Regions from separate parts of the Photobacterium sp. AWH4_225 genome, predicted to be linked through region 1. Evidence: predicted binding sites of a transcription regulator. Region 1 holds the regulator's gene; each other region holds the start of a gene.
The links. Region 1 encodes CRP, which controls carbon source genes, mostly activating them, when cyclic AMP is high. Its sites were predicted from a motif close to TGTGANNNNNNTCACA; they were not measured.

Region 1 (5,038 bases):
TGGCATCCCGGCTTGACCTGACCGCCCAGCCCTGTTAATAACTCTTTCCGTTAATGTTAACGACAGGGTATGTCATGTCTGCAAAACACCCCATTATTGCAGTAACAGGGTCCTCGGGGGCGGGAACGTCCACCACCTCCGAAGCATTCCGTAAGATGTTCAATATGATGAGCATCAATGCTGCTTGGCTTGAAGGTGACAGTTTTCACCGCTTCACCCGTCCGGAGATGGACGTCGAGATCCGCAAGGCCAAAGAGCAAGGCCGCCATATCAGCTATTTCGGTCCGCAGGCCAACGACTTCCCATTGCTGGAAACCTTCTTCCGCCAATACGGAGAAGACGGTAGCGGCCAGTTCCGCCGCTATCTGCACACGTTTGACGAAGCCGTACCGTATAATCAAATGCCGGGAACATTCACCCCTTGGCAGACGCTACCGGAAAATACCGACTTGCTGTTCTATGAAGGGTTGCACGGTGGCGTGGTTGATGGCGAGGTCAATGCCGCCCAGCATGTTGATCTGCTGATTGGCATGGTGCCAATCGTCAACCTCGAGTGGATCCAGAAGATCGTCAGGGATACCCGGGATCGTGGTCATTCGCGCGAGGCCGTGATGGAGTCGATCGTGCGCTCGATGGACGACTACCTCAATTACATCACCCCGCAGTTCTCCCGCACCCATATCAACTTCCAGCGGGTACCGACAGTCGATACCTCCAACCCGTTTAGTGCCAAGGCGATCCCGAGCCTGGACGAGAGCTTTGTGGTGATCCGCTTCCGCGGGATCAAGAACGTCGACTTCCCTTACCTGCTATCGATGATCCAAGGCTCGTTTATGTCGCGCCACAACACCCTGGTAGTGCCCGGCGGCAAGATGAGTTTTGCAATGGAGCTGATCATGCGACCGCTGATCCAGCAACTGATTGATACGGGGAAAATAGGATAAGAATATTGAGGCTAGAGCCCCCTTCACTAAGTGAAGTTGCCTTTGGTCCCATAGGGCCTATTGGTTCTATGGTTCTATGGTTCTATGGTTCTATGGTTCTATGGTTCTATGGTTCTGCAGGATATCTCTTCCCACAGAACCGCAGTACCATAGGGCCTTAGTGCCGCTATTACTCTTCCACCACCTCATACGAATGGGTCATTTCGACCCCTTCGCCCAGCATCAGGCAAACTGAACAGTATTTTTCCAGTGAATCGGCAACAGTTTTTGCCACAACGGCTTCGTCCAGGTTTTCACCCGTGACCACAAAGTGAAGGTTGGCGGTAGTGAAAATGCGAGGTGCCTGCTCACGACGAACCGAATTGATCTGCGCCTCACAGCCGGTAATTTTCTGTCCCGCAGACTTGAGTCCATCAACCACATCCACCGAGCTACACCCACCAGCAGCCATCAAAACCAGCTCCATCGGGCTTGGCGCTTTTTCGCCACCATTGCCGTCCATTACCACACTGTGGCCGGAATTTGACTGTCCTAGGAAGGTCATATTTTCGACCCATTTGACTCGTGATTGCATTGCTTTCTCCTTACAACTTTTACGGGCTTTCGGCACTATCTAGCAACTGTGTGATCATGTGCACACTTATGACTACAAAATGGCCTTTTCACATAGATCAATATCAAGAAAAGCGCGCCGAAAAAAGATAAAATCTGAACTAATTATTCACGTGAGCTTGCAGCCCAGCGGTTGACTGAATATCCTAAACGACGAACTAATTATGGTTAGGCCCAGCCGCATTATGAAGGACGTCGTTGTTGGGCAACAAACGCAGAGGAAGTTAGTAATATGGTTCCAGGTAAACCTCAAACAGATCCAACTCTAGAGTGGTTTCTTTCCCATTGCCACATTCATAAATACCCTTCAAAGAGTACTTTGATCCACGCGGGTGAAAAAGCAGAGACGCTCTACTACATCGTCAAAGGTTCTGTTGCGGTCCTGATCAAGGATGAAGAAGGTAAGGAAATGATCCTGTCTTACCTAAACCAAGGTGACTTCATCGGTGAATTAGGCCTATTCGAAGAAGGCCAGGAGCGTACCGCTTGGGTTCGTGCTAAGACCCCTTGCGAAGTCGCAGAAATTTCTTTCAAGAAATTCCGCCAGCTTATCCAGGTAAACCCAGACATTCTAATGCGCCTATCTGCGCAAATGGCTAGCCGCCTGCAGGTGACAAGCCAGAAAGTCGGTGACTTGGCATTCCTGGACGTAACAGGCCGCATCGCACAGACGCTATTGAATCTGGCTAAACAGCCGGATGCAATGACCCACCCAGACGGTATGCAAATCAAGATCACTCGTCAGGAAATCGGCCAAATCGTTGGCTGTTCTCGTGAGACCGTAGGTCGTATCTTGAAGATGCTAGAAGAGCAGAACCTGATTTCTGCCCACGGCAAAACTATCGTTGTTTACGGTACGCGCTAAGCTGTTAGCTGTCCGTAAAACGCACCAATATCCAAAAGCCGCCTTGTGCGGCTTTTTTATTACCCTTACCTTTCCCATTTCATGCTTTCAGGGCATTACTGTCTACCACGTCACTGTTTTTGTACTTGTATCTGCTTTACTTGATGCTACATTGTGCATATCAACCTCATCACCTGTAATGGAATACCGGTATGGACATCGAACGCTTTTCACCACATAGCACACATCACTTACATCGCGGTGTGATTTCGCCACTGCCTGATACCATCGAAATGACCGGGTTCAGTGACAGCCGCCACTATCTTGAACAGCACGAGAAGGTGAAGCGCCACACACCGGAAGCCCATTTGGGCTATCCGCTCGACAGCCTCAAACATTAATGCCTAAGCGTTAGACCCAAGAAGCCAAGCATTAAAAAGGCCTATGGCAATGATCGCCACAGGCCCTTGATGCCTTTCACTTATTCATCTCGGCACTGGTCCAATGAAGAAGCGACTAAATGAAAGAACGGCTAATTGGCATCGGTACTTTCGAAGATCTTATCCGCCGACGCTTCGACAAAGCCGGTATACAGCTCACCGTCTTCTTTCGGATATCGCTTGGCAAACTCATAGAAACCACCAGGAACAGTGTAGACCCCATCGGTAAAGCCTACTTCTACCCTGTCGGCCATGGTTGACGACTGCTCGAGCATCACTTCAGGGCTGCCCTTGACCTCACCACCAGAACTGTTGATGTCAAACCCGTTGTGACGCAGCAGGTGATTGACCTCAGCGACCTCGGTGAACTGCTCTAGCTGGTTAATGCTCACTGTAAAGTGGTTGGCACCGAAACCATGGGCAGCGAGCCAACCTGCATACTCGCTTTCTGCCGCCAGTAGCTCGTAGGTCGCATAATCCAACTCCCATAACCGCCCGCCATAGAGGAAGGCCGGATCATGCATCGCCTGCTCGGGTACCTGTTTAACCAAATCCCTGACGGTTTGTTGTAGCAGGGAGCTAAACTGTCCTACCATCAGTTCGCTGATAAACACTTTGGGAGCCAGCGGATTGGGGTGCTCGAAGTGCTCGGCATACAACTTCTTGGCCTCGAAACGGTAGCGGCCGCAAGGCTTGTAGCCAATCGCGATGAACGGAGCTGCCAGTCGGTCGAGACCAACCTGCGGCAGATTGAATGTCCGCAGCGCAATGTGATCATTGAGCAGCGGCTCTTCTTCGGTCAGCAGATCATGAACCTGAGCGGCTGACGGGCACAGGCGTTGGATATAATCCTGCCATAACCCGGAAAATAGTTGCTCTACCCTTTCCATGTGCTCGCTATCCTCTTTGGCTGGTGAATGATTGACGGCCATCAAAGCGTGATGCCCGGTGATAGCTGGGCGGGTAGCTCAGTCTGCTCACCTTCCATCGATGCCATCGGGTACGCACAGTAGTCTGCCGCGTAATAGGCACTTGGTCGCAAGTTGCCAGACGCTCCCGGCCCACCAAATGGCGCATCACCGCTGGCTCCGGTTAACTGGCGGTTGCGGTTAACAATCCCGGCCCGAATATGCTCGATAAAGTATTGCCACTCGCTATCATCGGTCGATACCAAGCCGGCAGACAAGCCATAGCGGGTGTCATTGGCTTTTTCCACCGCCTCATCTAGCTCGTGGTAGCGAGCAACCTGCAGCAGCGGGCCAAAGTATTCCTCATCAGGCAATTCAGCAATCTGGCTGACCTCAATGATCCCCGGGGTGACAATTGCCCCCTGGCCACGGGTGGCCGCTAGCAGTGCTTCGCCGCCAAGCTCAACCAACTGCGACTGGGCCTGCATAATATTATCAGCAGCCTGGACCGAGACTTGTGCTCCCATAAACGGTGCCGGCTCGTCAAACTGACCACCGACACGGATCTGTCTTGTCAGTTCAAGCAAGCGTGCCAGAATTTGGTCTCCCTCCGCGCCATGCGGCAGGTAGAGACGACGTGCGCAGGTACAACGCTGACCGGCACTGATAAAGGCAGACTGAATAATAGTGTAGACAGTAGCATCCAACTCGCCATAGTGACGGGAGATCACCATTGGGTTATTACCGCCCATCTCGAGTGCCAGCATCTTGCCTGGCTGGCCGGCAAACTGGCGGTGCAGCAAATGGCCGGTATTGGCACTGCCGGTAAACAGCAGGCCGTCGATGCCCTTGGCGCCTGCCAAAGCTTCCCCAGTCGCCCGTGCGCCCTGGACCAAATTGATCACGCCGTTAGGCAAGCCTGCCTGTTGCCATAGCTTCATGGTCTCTTCGGCAACTTTCGGGGTCAGATCCGACGGCTTGAATACCACAGTGTTGCCTGCCAACAATGCCGGAACAATGTGGCCGTTGGGCAAGTGGCCCGGGAAGTTGTAAGGACCAAATACTGCCATGACCCCCAATGGACGGTGGCGAAGCACAGCCTGGGTGCCGGCGATGTCTTTTTGCTTTTCGCCGGTCCGCTCCTGGTAGGCACGCAGTGATATCGCAATCTTGCCGACCATGGCACCGGCTTCAGTACGGGTCTCCCACAGCGGTTTACCGGTTTCCTCAGCAATGACCACAGCGATAGCTTCGCTGTGCGCTTTGACTAGCTCGGCAAAACGCTCAACA
Region 2 (5,038 bases), 280 kb from region 1:
CTATGGCGCGGCCGCGAGATGGTCGAGATCCTGGTAACGCTCAGCATGGACAAAGATACGCTGGTGGCAGCCTTGCTGTTCCCATTGGTGGAAGCCGGCGTATACAGCCCAGAGCAGCTCAAGGAAGACTACAGCAATACAATTTTGCAGATGGTCACTGGCGTTGGTCAGATGGCGGCCATCGGTCAGCTCAACGCTACCAAGGAGGGCGCTGAGCAGTCAGCACAGGTGGATAACATTCGCCGTATGCTGCTGTCGATGGTCGATGACTTCCGCTGCGTGGTGATCAAGCTGGCCGAGCGGATCTGTAATCTTCGCGAAGTGAAAGACGAGCCGGATGAGGTGCGTAGGGCGGCAGCCAAAGAGTGTGCCAACATCTATGCGCCGCTGGCCAACCGCCTGGGTATCGGTCAGCTCAAGTGGGAAATTGAAGACTACGCGTTCCGCTACCGTCACCCGGAGACCTACAAGCAGATTGCTAAACAGCTTTCTGAGCGTCGTATTGACCGCGAGCAATACATCGAGCACTTCGTGACGGACTTGGCCGATGACATGAAAGCCTCGGCTATCAAAGCCGATGTGCAGGGGCGTCCGAAGCATATCTACAGTATCTGGCGCAAGATGCAGAAGAAGAGCTTGGCGTTCGACGAGCTGTTCGATGTCCGTGCGGTGCGGATCATCGCTGATGAAATCCAGGACTGCTACGCCGCACTGGGTATCGTCCACACCAAATACCGCCACTTGCCGAAAGAATTCGACGACTATGTCGCCAACCCGAAACCTAATGGCTACCAGTCAATCCACACTGTGGTGCTGGGGCCGGAAGGCAAAACCATTGAGATCCAGATCCGTACCAAGCAGATGCACGAAGAGTCGGAGCTGGGGGTTGCGGCCCACTGGAAGTACAAGGAAAGCGGTTCATCTTCAGGCGGCGCCAAGTCATCCTACGACGAGAAAATCAACTGGCTGCGTAAGCTGCTTGCCTGGCAGGAAGAGATGTCCGACTCGGGCGAGATGCTCGAAGAGTTGCGTAGCCAGGTATTTGATGACCGTGTCTATGCCTTTACTCCAAAAGGTGATGTTGTCGATTTGCCGCTTGATGCAACGCCGTTGGATTTCGCCTACCACATCCACTCGGAAGTCGGCCACCGCTGTATTGGTGCCAAGGTTGAGGGACGTATTGTTCCGTTTACCTATAACCTGCAGATGGGTGATCAGGTAGAGATCATCACTCAGAAAGAGCCGAACCCGTCACGCGACTGGTTGAACCCGAATCTGGGGTTTGTGAATTCTAGCCGCGCACGCTCCAAGGTCCATGCTTGGTTCCGTAAGCAAGATCGCGACAAGAATATCTTGGCCGGTCGCGAGATCTTGGAAATCGAGTTGGTCAAAATCGGCGCCACCATGAAGGATGCCGAGGCCTATGCCCTCAAGCGCTTCAATGTTAATTCGGCCGATGAACTGTTTGCCGGTATCGGCAGTGGTGACCTGCGTATCAACCAGGTTATCAACCACATCAATGCCTTGGTCAACAAACCAACCGCCGAGGAAGAAGATCAGCAACTGCTTGAGAAACTGACCGAAGCGAGCAGCAAACCGGCTACTACCAAGAAGCCTCAGCGTGATGCCGTGGTGGTGGAAGGGGTTGATAATCTGATGACCCACCTTGCCCGCTGTTGCCAGCCAATTCCGGGTGATGATATTCAGGGATTTGTCACCCAGGGGCGCGGGATTTCGGTTCACCGCAGTGACTGTGAGCAGCTTGAAGAGCTCCGCCATGTTGCGCCTGAGCGTATTATCGATACGGTGTGGGGCGGCGGCTTTGTTGGCAACTACCATATCACGGTAAGGGTGACGGCGGCAGAGCGTAATGGTCTGCTTAAAGAGCTGACCAATACCTTGGCTAACGAGAAGGTCAAAGTCGCGGGGATGAAGAGCCGGGTCGACTACAAGAAACAGATGTCGATCATGGACTTCGATATCGAGCTGACTGATCTGGAAGTGCTGGGCCGGGTACTCAAGCGCATCGAGCAGGTGAGAGACGTCGCCGAGGCGAAAAGGCTACATTAAGCACTATTAAAATTGACGACAAAAGCGGGAGCCGAGGCTGCCGCTTTTTCTTTTGCACATAGAGAAGAAACCAATGAGTAAATCACAGCGTCCTATCGAACAACTGGTGGAGATCATGGCCAAGCTACGTGATCCGGACAATGGCTGCCCGTGGGATTTGAAACAGACCTTTGCCACCATCGTTCCGCATACCTTGGAAGAAGCCTACGAAGTGGCTGACGCGATTGAGCAGCAGAATTGGGATGATGTCCGAGAAGAGTTGGGTGACTTGTTGTTTCAGGTGATCTTTTACAGCCAGCTCGGCAAGGAGCAGGGGCTGTTTGATTTTGATGATGTGGTGCTGGGGATCAACGAAAAGCTCACCCGTCGCCATCCCCATGTCTTTTCTGATACCGAGTTTGCCAGCGAGGCGGACATCAACGCCAATTGGGAAGCAGAAAAGGCCAAGGAGCGTTCAGCTAAAGGGGAGGATAGCAGTGTCCTTGCCAACATTCCGCGGGCGCTGCCGGCATTGACTCGAGCCGATAAAATCCAGAAGCGGTGTGCTAAACATGGCTTTGACTGGGACACCTTGGGGCCAGTGGTCGACAAGGTCCAGGAAGAGATTGAAGAGGTGATGGAGGAAGTCATCCAAGTGTCACCTGATCAGGCTAAGATCGAAGAAGAAATGGGGGATTTGCTGTTTGCTGTCGCCAACTTCAGCCGTCATGTCCAGGTCAAACCGGAAGTCGCCCTGCAGCGAGCTAACCAAAAATTCGAGCGCCGTTTTCGCGAAGTGGAGAAAACTGTGCTAGAAAGAGGAAAGCGCCTTGACGATTGCTCGCTGGATTATCTGGATGCGATCTGGGATGAGGTCAAGCAAAACGAGCTGAAGACAAAGTAGGCTAGGTGGAGAGGATAGTAGCGCTCGCACGAAGGAATGGTCAAAGGATAGTCACCTAGTTTAGTAGATTTGATTTGAAACAAAAAAAAACCAAACGTGCTGTGATAGTTTTCACGTTGTGGCAATAAAGTGTGTCTGGTATACTAATTTCCCGTCCAGATACTTTTTATATCCTCTATACCAATCTTCCAGGTAAAACATGACAACGAATTACATTTTTGTTACGGGCGGGGTCGTATCCTCACTAGGTAAAGGTATTGCTGCTGCATCGCTGGCGGCTATTCTAGAAGCACGTGGTCTGAAAGTGACCATGATGAAACTAGACCCTTACATCAACGTTGACCCAGGCACAATGAGCCCGATTCAGCATGGTGAAGTATTCGTAACGGAAGACGGTGCAGAGACTGACCTTGACCTAGGTCACTATGAGCGTTTCATCCGTACCAAGATGACTAAGCGCAACAACTTCACTGCGGGACGTGTTTACGCTGATGTACTGCGTAAAGAGCGTCGTGGTGACTACCTAGGTGCAACGATTCAGGTTATCCCACACATCACCAACGCCATCAAAGAGCGTGTTATTGCTGGTGCAGAAGGCCACGACGTTGCTATCGTCGAAGTTGGCGGCACAGTAGGTGATATCGAATCTCTACCATTTATGGAAGCTATCCGTCAGCTAGCAGTTGAACTGGGCCGCGAGCGCGCTATGTTCATGCACCTGACACTAGTACCATACCTGGCAGCGGCTGGCGAAGTGAAAACCAAGCCAACCCAGCATTCTGTAAAAGAGCTGCTTTCTATCGGTATTCAGCCAGACATCCTTGTATGTCGTTCTGACCGTATGATCCCTGCTAACGAACGTGCCAAGATTGCATTGTTCTGTAATGTTCAGGAAAAAGCAGTTATCTCCATGAAAGACGTAGATTCCATCTACAAGATCCCACAGCTTATCAAGGCTCAGGGTCTTGACGACTTGGTATGTCAGCGTTTCGGCATTACTGCACCGGAAGCTGATCTTTCTGAGTGGGAACAGGTGATCTACGAAGAAGCTAACCCAACTGCCGAAGTTGTTATCGGTATGGTGGGTAAGTACATCGAACTACCAGATGCGTACAAGTCAGTGAACGAAGCACTGAAGCACGCAGGCCTGAAGAACCGCCTGTCTGTTAAGATCAAGTACGTTGACTCACAAGACGTTGAGAGCAAAGGCGAAGAAGCGCTACAAGGCCTTGACGCTATCTTGGTACCTGGTGGCTTCGGCGGCCGTGGTGTAGAAGGCAAGATCCTGACTGCACAGTACGCCCGTGAAAACAACATCCCTTACCTTGGCATCTGTCTGGGTATGCAGGTGGCATTGATTGAATTCGCACGTAACGTTGCAGGTCTTGAAGGCGCTCACTCAACTGAGTTTAACGCTGATACCAAGAACCCGGTTGTTGGCCTGATCACTGAGTGGGTTGATGGCGAAGGCAACGTTGAAGAGCGTACCGAAAAATCTGACCTTGGCGGTACTATGCGTCTTGGTTCTCAGCTATGTCACTTGGCTGAAGGTTCTAAAGCGCGTGAACTATACGGTAACCCAACGATTCATGAGCGTCACCGTCACCGCTACGAAGTAAACAACAACCTACTTCCTCAACTTGAGAAAGCAGGTCTGAAGATTTCTGGTCTGTCAGCAGACAAGAAATTGGTGGAAATCATCGAGATCCCGAACCACCCATGGTTTGTGGCTGCTCAGTTCCACCCTGAGTTCACCTCTACGCCTCGCGATGGCCACCCTCTATTTGAAGGTTTCGTGAAAGCGGCTGGCGCAAACCAGCGCGGTGAGCTTAACAAGTAAGGATTACGGATAGCTGTAGCAGTGATGGCTGCAGCTATTTTTTTAGCTTTTAATTTGAAGATAAAGCAAGAGGAAACACAATGTCTAAGATCGTTAAAGTTCTAGGTCGTGAAATCATTGACTCACGTGGTAACCCAACTGTTGAAGCTGAAGTTCACCTAGAAGGCGGTTTCGTAGGTATGGCTGCTGCACCATCTGGTGCATCAACTGGTTCTCGTGAAGCTCTTGAGCTACGCGACGGTGAC
Region 3 (5,038 bases), 1.1 Mb from region 1:
CAAGGTTTCTTTGACAACGGGCGTTGCCGTGGTTTGATCCCAGCCTGAATCACCTTCTAGGCAAGCTGCCAACGAGCCTGCCACGTATTCTTTGGCCATGGTGCTGGATATTTGGGCTTGTTGTCCTTGTTGGCTGAAAACTTTAATTGCCAGTAAGCTTCGTTGATACTCGTAACCGTTAAGTGACCAGTAATCGAACTCATCTTCGATGTTGGTATCGCCAATGAGTTTCAAATAGCCCTCTTCAGTCAATGACCAAGCACGAGAACCGACTTCTTCCAAGGTATTGCGATAATGCTCCCAGCTGTTATCACCGCGTAGAATATGGGCGGTAATTTCCCCTTGTTCACTGATCTGCACTAAGGTCTTGTCGACAAGATCATTCACTGATTGAGTGGTAAAGCGTTCATCGCCGCCACATTCAGTGACTGCATTGAGGAATAATCCTTCATTGGCAAAATTGGTGTCGCCGAAATTACACTCACCAAATGGTGGCAGGTTATCACGGCTTGCCGCTGCAAAAATTTGCGCTTTGGCATCGTTATCAAACCCGGAGAAGTTGAATTCTGCTAACTCGAGCAAAACCTCTCCGATATTTACAAAGCCTCTATCTTCGATAAGAAATAGGTTGCGACCATTGTATGGGTAATCGTCGGCAATTTGTTTGATGATATCTGGCACATCGAACCTCATTACAGGTCGACCTGATACTGTTGCCGGTGCCCAAACCCCGGTATCTTGGATCGTCCATTCATTGGCGGCAATCCGGCTCCAGTAGCGGACGGTAAAGAAATCGTCACTGATGAACTCGGCTACGATATTATCGCTCAGTTTGAAACCGTTGACCTGATCGATAGTAATACCAATATCGAACAACGGTGTTTTGATATCGTCGAGAGAGGTAAAGCCTGCATCTGGGGTTAGGATTGGATATGCACGGCAAGTATCTTTGTCGTTGGTGTTGTCACACAATAGATAGGTTTCACTTTCTGGACGCCAGGTGAAGTAAAAACCGGAAGAGCCATCGGCGAATGTGGTGTCATCCGGAATATAACGGGTCAGATAATGATTCTCCCTGCTCGACAGAAAGTCGTGCATTTTCTTCCCCGATAGCGGATATACCCTGGCTTCTAAGGTGACGCCTCTTTCATCCGACGTATTCAATGCCGCATCGGTAAGCAAGGCACTGCGGTCGGTGGAAAACTGTACCTTTAGGTACTCAAACAGTCCGACCCAGCCTTGATTAGTCAGGACTTGAGAACGGATGTCCTCAGAGCCAAAGGTGGTTGAGTTACTTAGATAGGTGAATACCTCGCTAAGAGAGATATCTTCACTGCCGTTTTTGTCCCAGTTGTATTCAGTAATGGTGGTTTCATTGCCGTCATAGGATGTTGAATCAGCAAAAATACCTTTGCCCTCGTTGCTTTCCGTTGCACTGATCTCCCAGTAACCATCATTCAGGATTGCCAGAATGTTGGCAATGACCGCAGATTGCTCGGTAAAGTAGCGTTCAAGCCTTCCTTCCGTCATGGTCTGTACGATAGTTAGGCTCATAAGATCTTCGAGTGTCAGGCCCTGAACACCAATTTTAGGAAAGAGTGTATCGCGGATATCAATAGCGATTTTATTGATATCTTCAAGCGCTAATGCAACAGCACCTTGTGCGCCTGACTCAAATACATCAGTAAATACTCCCCAGCTTGCGTCAGCTGCCACTCGTTGAGCAAGCGCGTAGTAGGTAAGAGATGATTCGAGAGAAATTGCCAAGCGTTCAGCTGCCAACGGGGTCATGTATAAGCCGGTTGGCAGATTCTCACCGACAGTAAATTCAGGTACACCGTCTAAGTCAACTAACAACACGGCGTTTATTCTAGGTCGGGTGCCAGCATCGAGAACATATTTGCCATCGCCTTGAGACTCTAGGCGGGTGATGTTAATAGAGTCAAAAATTTTCCCTTGGCCATCTAACCAAACTGCAGCAAAGTTCTGTTCAGTCAGATCTTTTACCGCATTGGCATAGGCGGGTTGTATCAGAGAGAAGCTGGATTGATTGGCAAGGATTATACCGTCGGGTGCATCAACAGAAACCGTGAAGGTGGTGGAAACGGGTACTGGTGTGCCTGCAACAGGTGCGGCGGTATCACTGCTGTCTCCACAGGCAGCAAGCAGCAGGCTGCTGATAAACAGCAGGGTATATCCCATATAACTGCGCATAATAAATTCCCCAATAGGTCAAAAATCTTTATTGGTATTTGTTTTCTGCTCAGTATAGATAGGACAAAAAGGTGCAAAGTTAAGAAAGGAGATGTGTCTCGTATATAGAGCGGCTGTCCTGAAAGTAAGACAGCCGCACAGAGAAGGTATCTGTATAGATATCAAACTATTACGCGATAGCGAGATATTTGTGGGTCTGGATAGATAAGCGCCAGTTGCGTTTGATGCAGGTATCAATGCAGAGCTCTGTTGCCCGTGGCTTTTGGCTAATCGGTTGTAGGGCAATATTGACGTTAGTTTTAAGGTTCTTGCCGTCAATTAATTCATCCAACTGGTCGATATCTTTCTGGGTACCGACTGGGTGCTTGATTTCATCGGCACGCTCAAGCGCAGTTGCGAGCACTGGAAGCTTGGCTTTCATGTTGATTTTCGGCGAAACCGTTACCCAGGTGTTTTCCGTCGCCAGGATTTCTGACGTACCGCTGGTTTCAATTTGGCATTGGAAACCGGCTTGCTCCAAAGCGGAGGTTAGCGGCAACAAATCGTAGATACATGGCTCACCCCCAGTGATTACAACGTGCTTGGCGGTGTATCCCTGTTGTTTGAGTAAACTAACGATGCCTTCGGCGTCTATCTCGGTCCAGAGCGGAGAGTCGCCGTTTTTAGCCATAACGTCTTCGATAGAGCCATGATCTTGAGGTTCGGCACTCCAAGTTTGTTTGGTATCACACCAAGCACAGCCGACAGGGCAGATCTGTAGCCGGACAAAAATGGCTGGAACACCAGTGAAAACACCTTCACCTTGGATTGTTTCAAAGACTTCGTTAATTTTGTACACCGTTAACCTCATGGCGGGGGATTTTGCGACCGGCGATTATCGCAAAATTGCGAGGAGCTGTCTTTATGAAGGTTAATTTTTGTAGTTAAAAAAAAGGCAATAGTTTTGCGGTAGAATGAGAGCTGGCACAAATATCGCCTTGTTTTTCATGAATCCCCGTGACCATTGTCACGGACTTAACATAATCGGCTTCACAATTAGTTCGCAAAGTAAAAAAATTCAATTTGTATTAAATGATGACAGATTTTATCGGGAGTTTAGGCATGTATGTCGCCCAGCCTGGTCACATCGACCACATCAAAAGAAATAATGCCGGCAGCGTGTACAAGCTTATCGACTTGTTTGGCCCAATCTCCCGCATTGAGCTTTCCAAACGTAGCCAATTAGCACCCGCGAGTATTACGAAGATTACCCGTGAGCTGATTGATGCCCACTTGATCAAAGAAACGGCAATTCAAGAATCTTCCAGTCGTGGACGTCCAGCGGTGGGCTTGGTACCAGCCAATGAAGGCTGGCAGTTCATGTCTATCCGCTTGGGGCGGGGTTACCTGACAATCGCTTTGCATGAATTGGGTGGTGATATCCTGGTAGAAGAGCGTCAGGATGTCGACGTGCTTCATCAAGATGCCGTCTTGAAAAAGCTTATCTCAGAAATTCACACTTTTTTTGCCAACCATGTGAGTGAGCTTGACCGAATTACTGCCATTGCTGTGTCGCTACCGGGGGTAGTGAATGCAGATGCTGGCACGATTATTCAGATGCCACATTACGAGGTGCACAACCTAGAACTTGGGCCGGCTATCCACGAGGCGACTGGACTGCCTGTATTTGTCGGTAATGATACGCGCTCATGGGCACTTGCCGAGAAACTGTTCGGTAATTCTCGTGATGTCGCTAATTCTATTCTGGTGTCGATCCACCACGGTGTCGGTGCCGGTATCGTGCTCGATAATGTGGTGCTTCAAGGCCGAATTGGCAATGTGGGTGAGCTTGGCCATATCCAAATCAAACCTTACGGTAAGCGTTGTTTTTGCGGTAACCATGGCTGCCTCGAAACGGTAGCTAGCGTAAAGGCGGTTATCGAACAAGTGGAGCAGCGGCTGCGTGAGGGGCACCCTTCGTCTTTGCACGGTAAAAGTCTGACGATAGAGCGTATCTGCGACGCGGCTATCGCAGGTGATACTTTGGCTCGTCAGGTCATTATCGAATTGGGGCATCATTTGGGGCAGGCCATCGCCATTATGGTGAACTTGTTTAACCCTGAGAAGATCCTCATCGGTGGGGAATTCAATCGAGCAAAAGATATCCTATATCCGGCGATTATGGATTGTGTACGTAATCAATCATTGCCAGTCTATAACCGTGATTTGGTGATCGAACAGAGTTCGTTTTATACCCAGGCAACCATGCCAGGTGCAGCTTTGGTGAAGCAGGCCATGTATGACGGCCATTTGCTGATGAAGTTGATTGAAGGTTAGTCTTTATTGGTTTTATCAGTCAGCATGTCTTTGTAAAAATTCACATCCACAGACATGTGCTTTGATTTCGTTATAACTTAGCTGTCGCTTTTCAATTGCTCGTCAATGACATTGTGCAGGAATGATAACGCTGCACGGTGGTCATTGCGGCTCATAAACCATTGCTTCTGGTTTGTTTCCAGAGGCAACAGCTCCAGCCATCTCTGGCAGACCCAAGTCATATCATTGTAATCAGGCAGAGGATAATTTTCTGCGTGCTCGGGATACTCTTCAAATAAGGCTTTTAAGCTATTGGAGATGTCCCGATCGACAAACTTGATCTGGCTGGGCGTCCAATTGGACATCGGAGTGACATCGCCAAACCGCAGGCCATCATCTTCTTGCCAATGTTTGTTGATTAAAAACTTTTCAACGCCCCGGATAGTAATACCTAATAGACCATCAGGAAGCTTTTCGAAGTCAGTGATGATCACTCGAGTGCCGAAATGGCAAAGCGAATCTTCGTCTT
Region 4 (5,038 bases), 1.6 Mb from region 1:
ACGCTTTCACAGGCGGAAGTCGCTTCTTTAATAGCACCGCTTGGGTGGCCGACCGTATAAACCATCGCATCAATTTTGTTATCACACAGGGCTTTGGATTGCTCAGAGGCTTTAAGCTCTGCCACCAGTGCAAAATCTTTCTCCGTCCAGCCATAGGCTTTCATCAGTACTTCCATCGTACCGCGCTGACCCGAGCCCGGATTGCCGATGTTCACCCGCTTGCCTTTGAGATCCTCAAAATTCTTGATGCCGGAGTCTGCCCGGGCGACCACAGTGAAAGGTTCAGGGTGAATAGAAAACAATGAACGCAGTGATTTGAACGGGCCCTTGCTTTCAAATTTACTGGTGCCGTTGTAGGCATGATACTGCCAATCTGATTGAGCGATCCCCAAGTCCAGTTCGCCGGCACGGATGGTGTTGATGTTATAAATAGAGCCCCCTGTAGATTCTACCGAGCATCTTACGCCATGCTTCTTCCGATCTTTATTGACCAGCCGGCATATGGCACCGCCTGTCGGGTAGTAAACACCGGTTACACCACCGGTACCGATAGTGACAAAAGATTGAGCTTGTGACATTGAAGAGAGTGATAGCAGAGCGCTACCAATAAACGAGAAAGCTAAAGCACGCCAAGACATTCCGTAAACCTCGCATCTATCTGGTTAGGCTGAGTGTAGACGGTGAGGTTATGAGATTTGTCGTGCGAATAAGACAATCCCCGGTTGCTTTGGGAATTATCACCAACAGGGGATTGAGTTTGAAACAGACGTGGGTTTATTGTGCCGTTTAACTCTCTGTCCGCACCGTTTTCTTGTTTTCCCACTGAGTAATGAAAGCAACAGAAGCAATAATGATCGCTGCACCTAACCACAATCTGCCCGGTGGAACCCAACCAAAGACTAGCCATCCACCAAGGACATTGAGCGGTAATTTAGCGTGATCAAACGGCTGAACAAATGAAGCATCGGCGACGGCGTACGCTTTGGCGATGGCCCATTGTGCTAGCGCTGTGAGCAAGCCTGCTGCACCAAGCAACAACCAGGTTAAACCGGTTTGCGGCAGGGTGAACTCCGGCACAGCAAGGAATAGGTTGTAAGGCGTGATAAGGATCAGCAGGTAAACCACAATGGTGGTTGGTGATTCACTGGCCGACATCTTCTTGACCATCAGTGAGTAGCACGCCCAGAAAAACGCAGCCGCGACGGGTAACAGTGTTGCCCAGCTAAAGCCGTCTGACCATGGCTCGAGTATGATCATGGCACCGCTGAATCCAGCCAGTGTTGCTAACCAGCGCGCGGTGCCGACGTTCTCTTTAAGAAATATGCCTGCACCAATTGTGGCGAATAGCGGGGAAGTCATTAGAAGCGCGATACCTTGCCAGATAGGCACAGGGTAGGCCAATGCCCAAAGCCATAGCTGAATACCGATAACAGCGAGAAATACGCGAAAACAGTGTTGGCCAAAATGTTGGGTGCGCAGGGCGTTGCGAAGTCCTAAGGTCCGTAGCCAGGGAAAGATAGCGACCAAAGCGATGAAGTATTGAAACAGAGCAACAGTGGTTGACGGAATATGAAGAATCATACTCAAATACTGCGCTAGGCTGTTAACGATAGCGAAAGCCAGGCCGGCAGAGATCATCCAGCTGGCCCCTTGGAGCGGGTTGTGTTGATGCGACATGTAATAACGATTGGTTGAGTTTATAACTTGAAAATCATACTCCTACCGGTAGCAAGAGAAAACCGCTTTGTAATAAAAACAATCGACAATGCCAAAAAACGCATAAATACAAAAAAACCGCCAGTTGGCGGTTTTTTCAGTCAGATACTTTATTCAATCAGATAAAGTTAGGCTGCAACATAAGACAGCGGAATATCTGGGTTCAACGCTTCCAAAGTGGTTTGCGTATCAGAAAGGTGGCTGATAGTGCTGTCCGCTTTTTCTACCAGTGCCGCTTCTTCAATCTCAGCCAACGGGTAGCCAGCCATATTCATGTTAATCAAAGCAACCTGTAGTGGAGGAAGGCTTGGATTAAACGCCGCGTTTTCGGCATACATGCCAATGAAAGTTCTACCGTCTTTGGCTTTCAACGCTACACCGCTGAAGTTCTTGGTGTAAGGGGCATGGGCACGGTTAGCTGCTTGGCATGCTAGCTGAACAAGTTCTTCAGAAGCTTCGGTTTCAATACCGTTGTCCACTTTGGTAAGCAGCGCATCAGTAATGTTCAGGTCGGCTGGGCCAAAAGATTCAGGTAGGTACTCTTGCAATGACTTTGCAGCGCGTTCAGGCAGTTGAACAACCAGCTCTTTTGCGGTTGTTAGTTCGTTCATGAACTGACGGCAGTGACCACACGGGCTGTAGTTAATGGTGATATCAGAAATACCGGTTTCGCCTTTCACCCAAGCGTGGCTGATGGCGGATTGTTCGGCGTGGACCGTTTGAGAAAGGCAAGCACCAACGAATTCCATGTTAGCACCGAAGTAAAGCGTACCAGATTGACCACGTACAATCGCGCCAACATAGAAGTTAGAAATAGGTGCAACAGAATAAGCAGCGGCAAGCGGAAGTAATGCAACACGCAATTCACTGTCAGTCATGTTGGTTTTCGACATTAACTGAGCAAACACCTCAGGGCTTAAGGTGGCATCGAAATTCTCAGCTTCTAACACTGGTTTGATGGCAGAAGCTAGATCAGCGGGTAGAGCGCCTAAAGCATCCATTACTTTAGTGTGCATGAGTTTTCACTCCGTCTTGTGTATGGAGAAACATTGTAGGCTTGGTAATTGTATATTTGAGTGATCTTGATCACGTTTAACGATGTATCGTTGCATGGTTTGCATTAATGCGAGTCGGGTCACACAGGTTCTAAAAAAATTATAGAATATTATCAGTGATTTAGTATTGTATTCGATTACTAGCACAAGCTAGCTAAACACTGCCATGATGAGTGGAAACAATAAAGGCGCCAAAATTGACGTGATCACACCACAAATCACCAGTGCCAATGAGCTAAATGCTCCTTCCTGATAATTCTCTTCTGCAGCCTTTGCCGTGCCCAATGCATGGGATACTGTCCCCATGGTTAAGCCTTTGGCGATAGGTTCTTTTACGCCGATAAGCCGAAACAGGGGATAACCCAATACCGCACCGAACAAGCCAGCAATAATAACCATGATAGCGGCAACAGAAGGCAATCCGCCAACTTGCTCTGCAACGGCCATTGCAATCGGTGTAGTGACAGATTTGGGCAAGATAGAAGCTGTAAGCTGTGCATCTGCGCCAAGCGCCAAGGCAATACCCGCGCCGGTAACCATAGAAAGTACACTACCTACTAAGCAGGCTGAGAAAATCACCTTCCACTTTTTGCGGATTTGGCTTAATTGCTCATAAAGCGGGAAGGCCAATGCGACCACAGCGGGTTCCAGTAATGCGTTTAGCCACTTGTTCTGTTCGAAATAGGTCTCGTAGGGGACTTCGAGCCACATCAGCAGCGGAATGATCACAAGCAAACAGATGAGAAGCGGGTTAACGATCGGGTGCTGGATATGCTTGGAAATATAACGAGCCGTATAGAACACGACCAAGGTAGTCAGCAGCCAGATCATTGATTTTCCTTATAGTGTGTTGCCAGGCCAATAACGACGAAAACCACCACACTACTACCGATAGTGCTAAGAAGAATGATAAGCGTGTTATTGGTAAGTAGATCGAGGTAGTTAATCAAGCCGATGCCGACAGGCACAAACAAAAGTGCCATATGGCGGATTAACAAATGACAGCCTTGCATGGCCCAGTGAGCAGGGATAAGCCCCATAGAGAGTATGGTAAACAAAATCAGCATGCCGATGATGCTACCTGGGATGGCTAAACCTGTAAGGTGTTGAATGCCTTTGCCTAACATGAGGCAGAAAAAAATGATAAAGAAAGAACGTAGATATGCCATGAGCCCTTCAGGTGTGGGTGAAGAAACTCATTTATCATACAAAATAAACGTGATCTAAGCCACACTTAGTTACTTCGGATTTTCCAGCTATGCTTCGGAATTTTTTCAGTTATAGGTAGCCCATAAAAGAAGCAACAATGACGCCGAGTGCCATTAGCGCTAACACAGCCACAGATACTTTATGCGCAACACTGGTTTTGACTATTTCTTCAGTTGCCGAACGGAACTCTTGATCATCGTGTTTTTCGATAGGGGGAGTCACTGTTTCTTCTGCTTTTTCAGGTTCATGAACCAATCGACACATTTTTTCCGGCAATGGCACCCTAAAGCCATATGGAGCAACGACTTCGATTTCGATTGCCATTTTGCCGTGTTGGTCTAGCTTGGCTGCTAGAGGTTTAAGCACGGTGTTAAGATCGTAGTGATGATTGCCGCTGTCTTCATAAGGGTCTAACTGGCTGAAGGTTTTGTTGTGCAGTTGTTCATGGCTGATAACCTCTCCAGCACAATAGCACAGCGCCTCAAGCAAACGAGACTCATGTAAGGTAAGTGGGGTTTCTGTTTTGTCTCGCCAAACCAATAAGTGGACATCTGGCTCGAAATCGACATTTGGAAACCGGAAACAGCGTGTTAAAGATTGTGTTGTCATATCAATCACTACAATTCAACCTTCGAATCCATGAATGACAATTTAAAGATCCATCACTACTTAGTGTTGGTGCAGTTCCGGTGTTGCGCAATCTCACAACGAAGAATCATTACTGTTAAAAAGCCCCTCGGCTGCATGAGCACAAGGGGCTAAAATTTTTTGACCAAATTTCAGCTAGCTAGCAAAGAAGCGAGTCTTGCCTATGGTGTCTAGTTTACACGAGTGTTTGTACGTAATCGTAGACAGCTTTTAGGATCTTCATGTTCTTCTCACTCGACTGGTGCTCCATAGCGACGTCTTCGAGGTTTTGCATGTAGCTTGGCAGGTTCTGTTCAAAGAAATCCTGGCAGTGATGTTTCCAGCGCTGCTGCTCTTGGTAATCCAAGGTCATTGGGAAGTTACGAGCACGGTAGCGGAACAGCAGGGGCTTGATACGCTTATCGCTGACA

Region 2: ACXAD4_RS02485 (CTP synthase) is a predicted target of CRP. The motif match lies at 3,054-3,069, and genes of this name have one in related genera.
Region 3: mlc (sugar metabolism global transcriptional regulator Mlc) is a predicted target of CRP. The motif match lies at 3,210-3,225, and genes of this name have one in related genera.
Region 4: cdd (cytidine deaminase) is a predicted target of CRP. The motif match lies at 2,841-2,856, and genes of this name have one in related genera.

Annotation. Positions count from the first base shown of each region.
Region 1 is NZ_JBSWTF010000001.1:203,248-208,285, reverse strand. Features, by position in the region: gene ACXAD4_RS01040 (phosphoribulokinase) at 75-944, shown strand; gene ACXAD4_RS01035 (OsmC family protein) at 1,114-1,518, opposite strand; gene crp (cAMP-activated global transcriptional regulator CRP) at 1,789-2,421, shown strand; gene ACXAD4_RS01025 (hypothetical protein) at 2,613-2,801, shown strand; gene ACXAD4_RS01020 (2-oxoadipate dioxygenase/decarboxylase family protein) at 2,933-3,730, opposite strand; gene astD (succinylglutamate-semialdehyde dehydrogenase) at 3,772-5,038, opposite strand, start outside.
Region 2 is NZ_JBSWTF010000001.1:482,773-487,810, forward strand. Features, by position in the region: gene relA (GTP diphosphokinase) at 1-2,070, shown strand, start outside; gene mazG (nucleoside triphosphate pyrophosphohydrolase) at 2,144-2,953, shown strand; gene ACXAD4_RS02485 (CTP synthase) at 3,153-4,793, shown strand; gene eno (phosphopyruvate hydratase) at 4,874-5,038, shown strand, end outside.
Region 3 is NZ_JBSWTF010000001.1:1,297,089-1,302,126, forward strand. Features, by position in the region: gene ACXAD4_RS06345 (hydrogenase expression protein HypA) at 1-2,214, opposite strand, end outside; gene queE (7-carboxy-7-deazaguanine synthase QueE) at 2,384-3,052, opposite strand; gene mlc (sugar metabolism global transcriptional regulator Mlc) at 3,316-4,530, shown strand; gene ACXAD4_RS06360 (LON peptidase substrate-binding domain-containing protein) at 4,608-5,038, opposite strand, start outside.
Region 4 is NZ_JBSWTF010000001.1:1,843,653-1,848,690, forward strand. Features, by position in the region: gene ACXAD4_RS08805 (TAXI family TRAP transporter solute-binding subunit) at 1-638, opposite strand, end outside; gene ACXAD4_RS08810 (DMT family transporter) at 787-1,677, opposite strand; gene cdd (cytidine deaminase) at 1,845-2,732, opposite strand; gene ACXAD4_RS08820 (CidB/LrgB family autolysis modulator) at 2,922-3,599, opposite strand; gene ACXAD4_RS08825 (CidA/LrgA family protein) at 3,599-3,940, opposite strand; gene ACXAD4_RS08830 (winged helix-turn-helix domain-containing protein) at 4,050-4,589, opposite strand; gene sbcB (exodeoxyribonuclease I) at 4,804-5,038, opposite strand, start outside.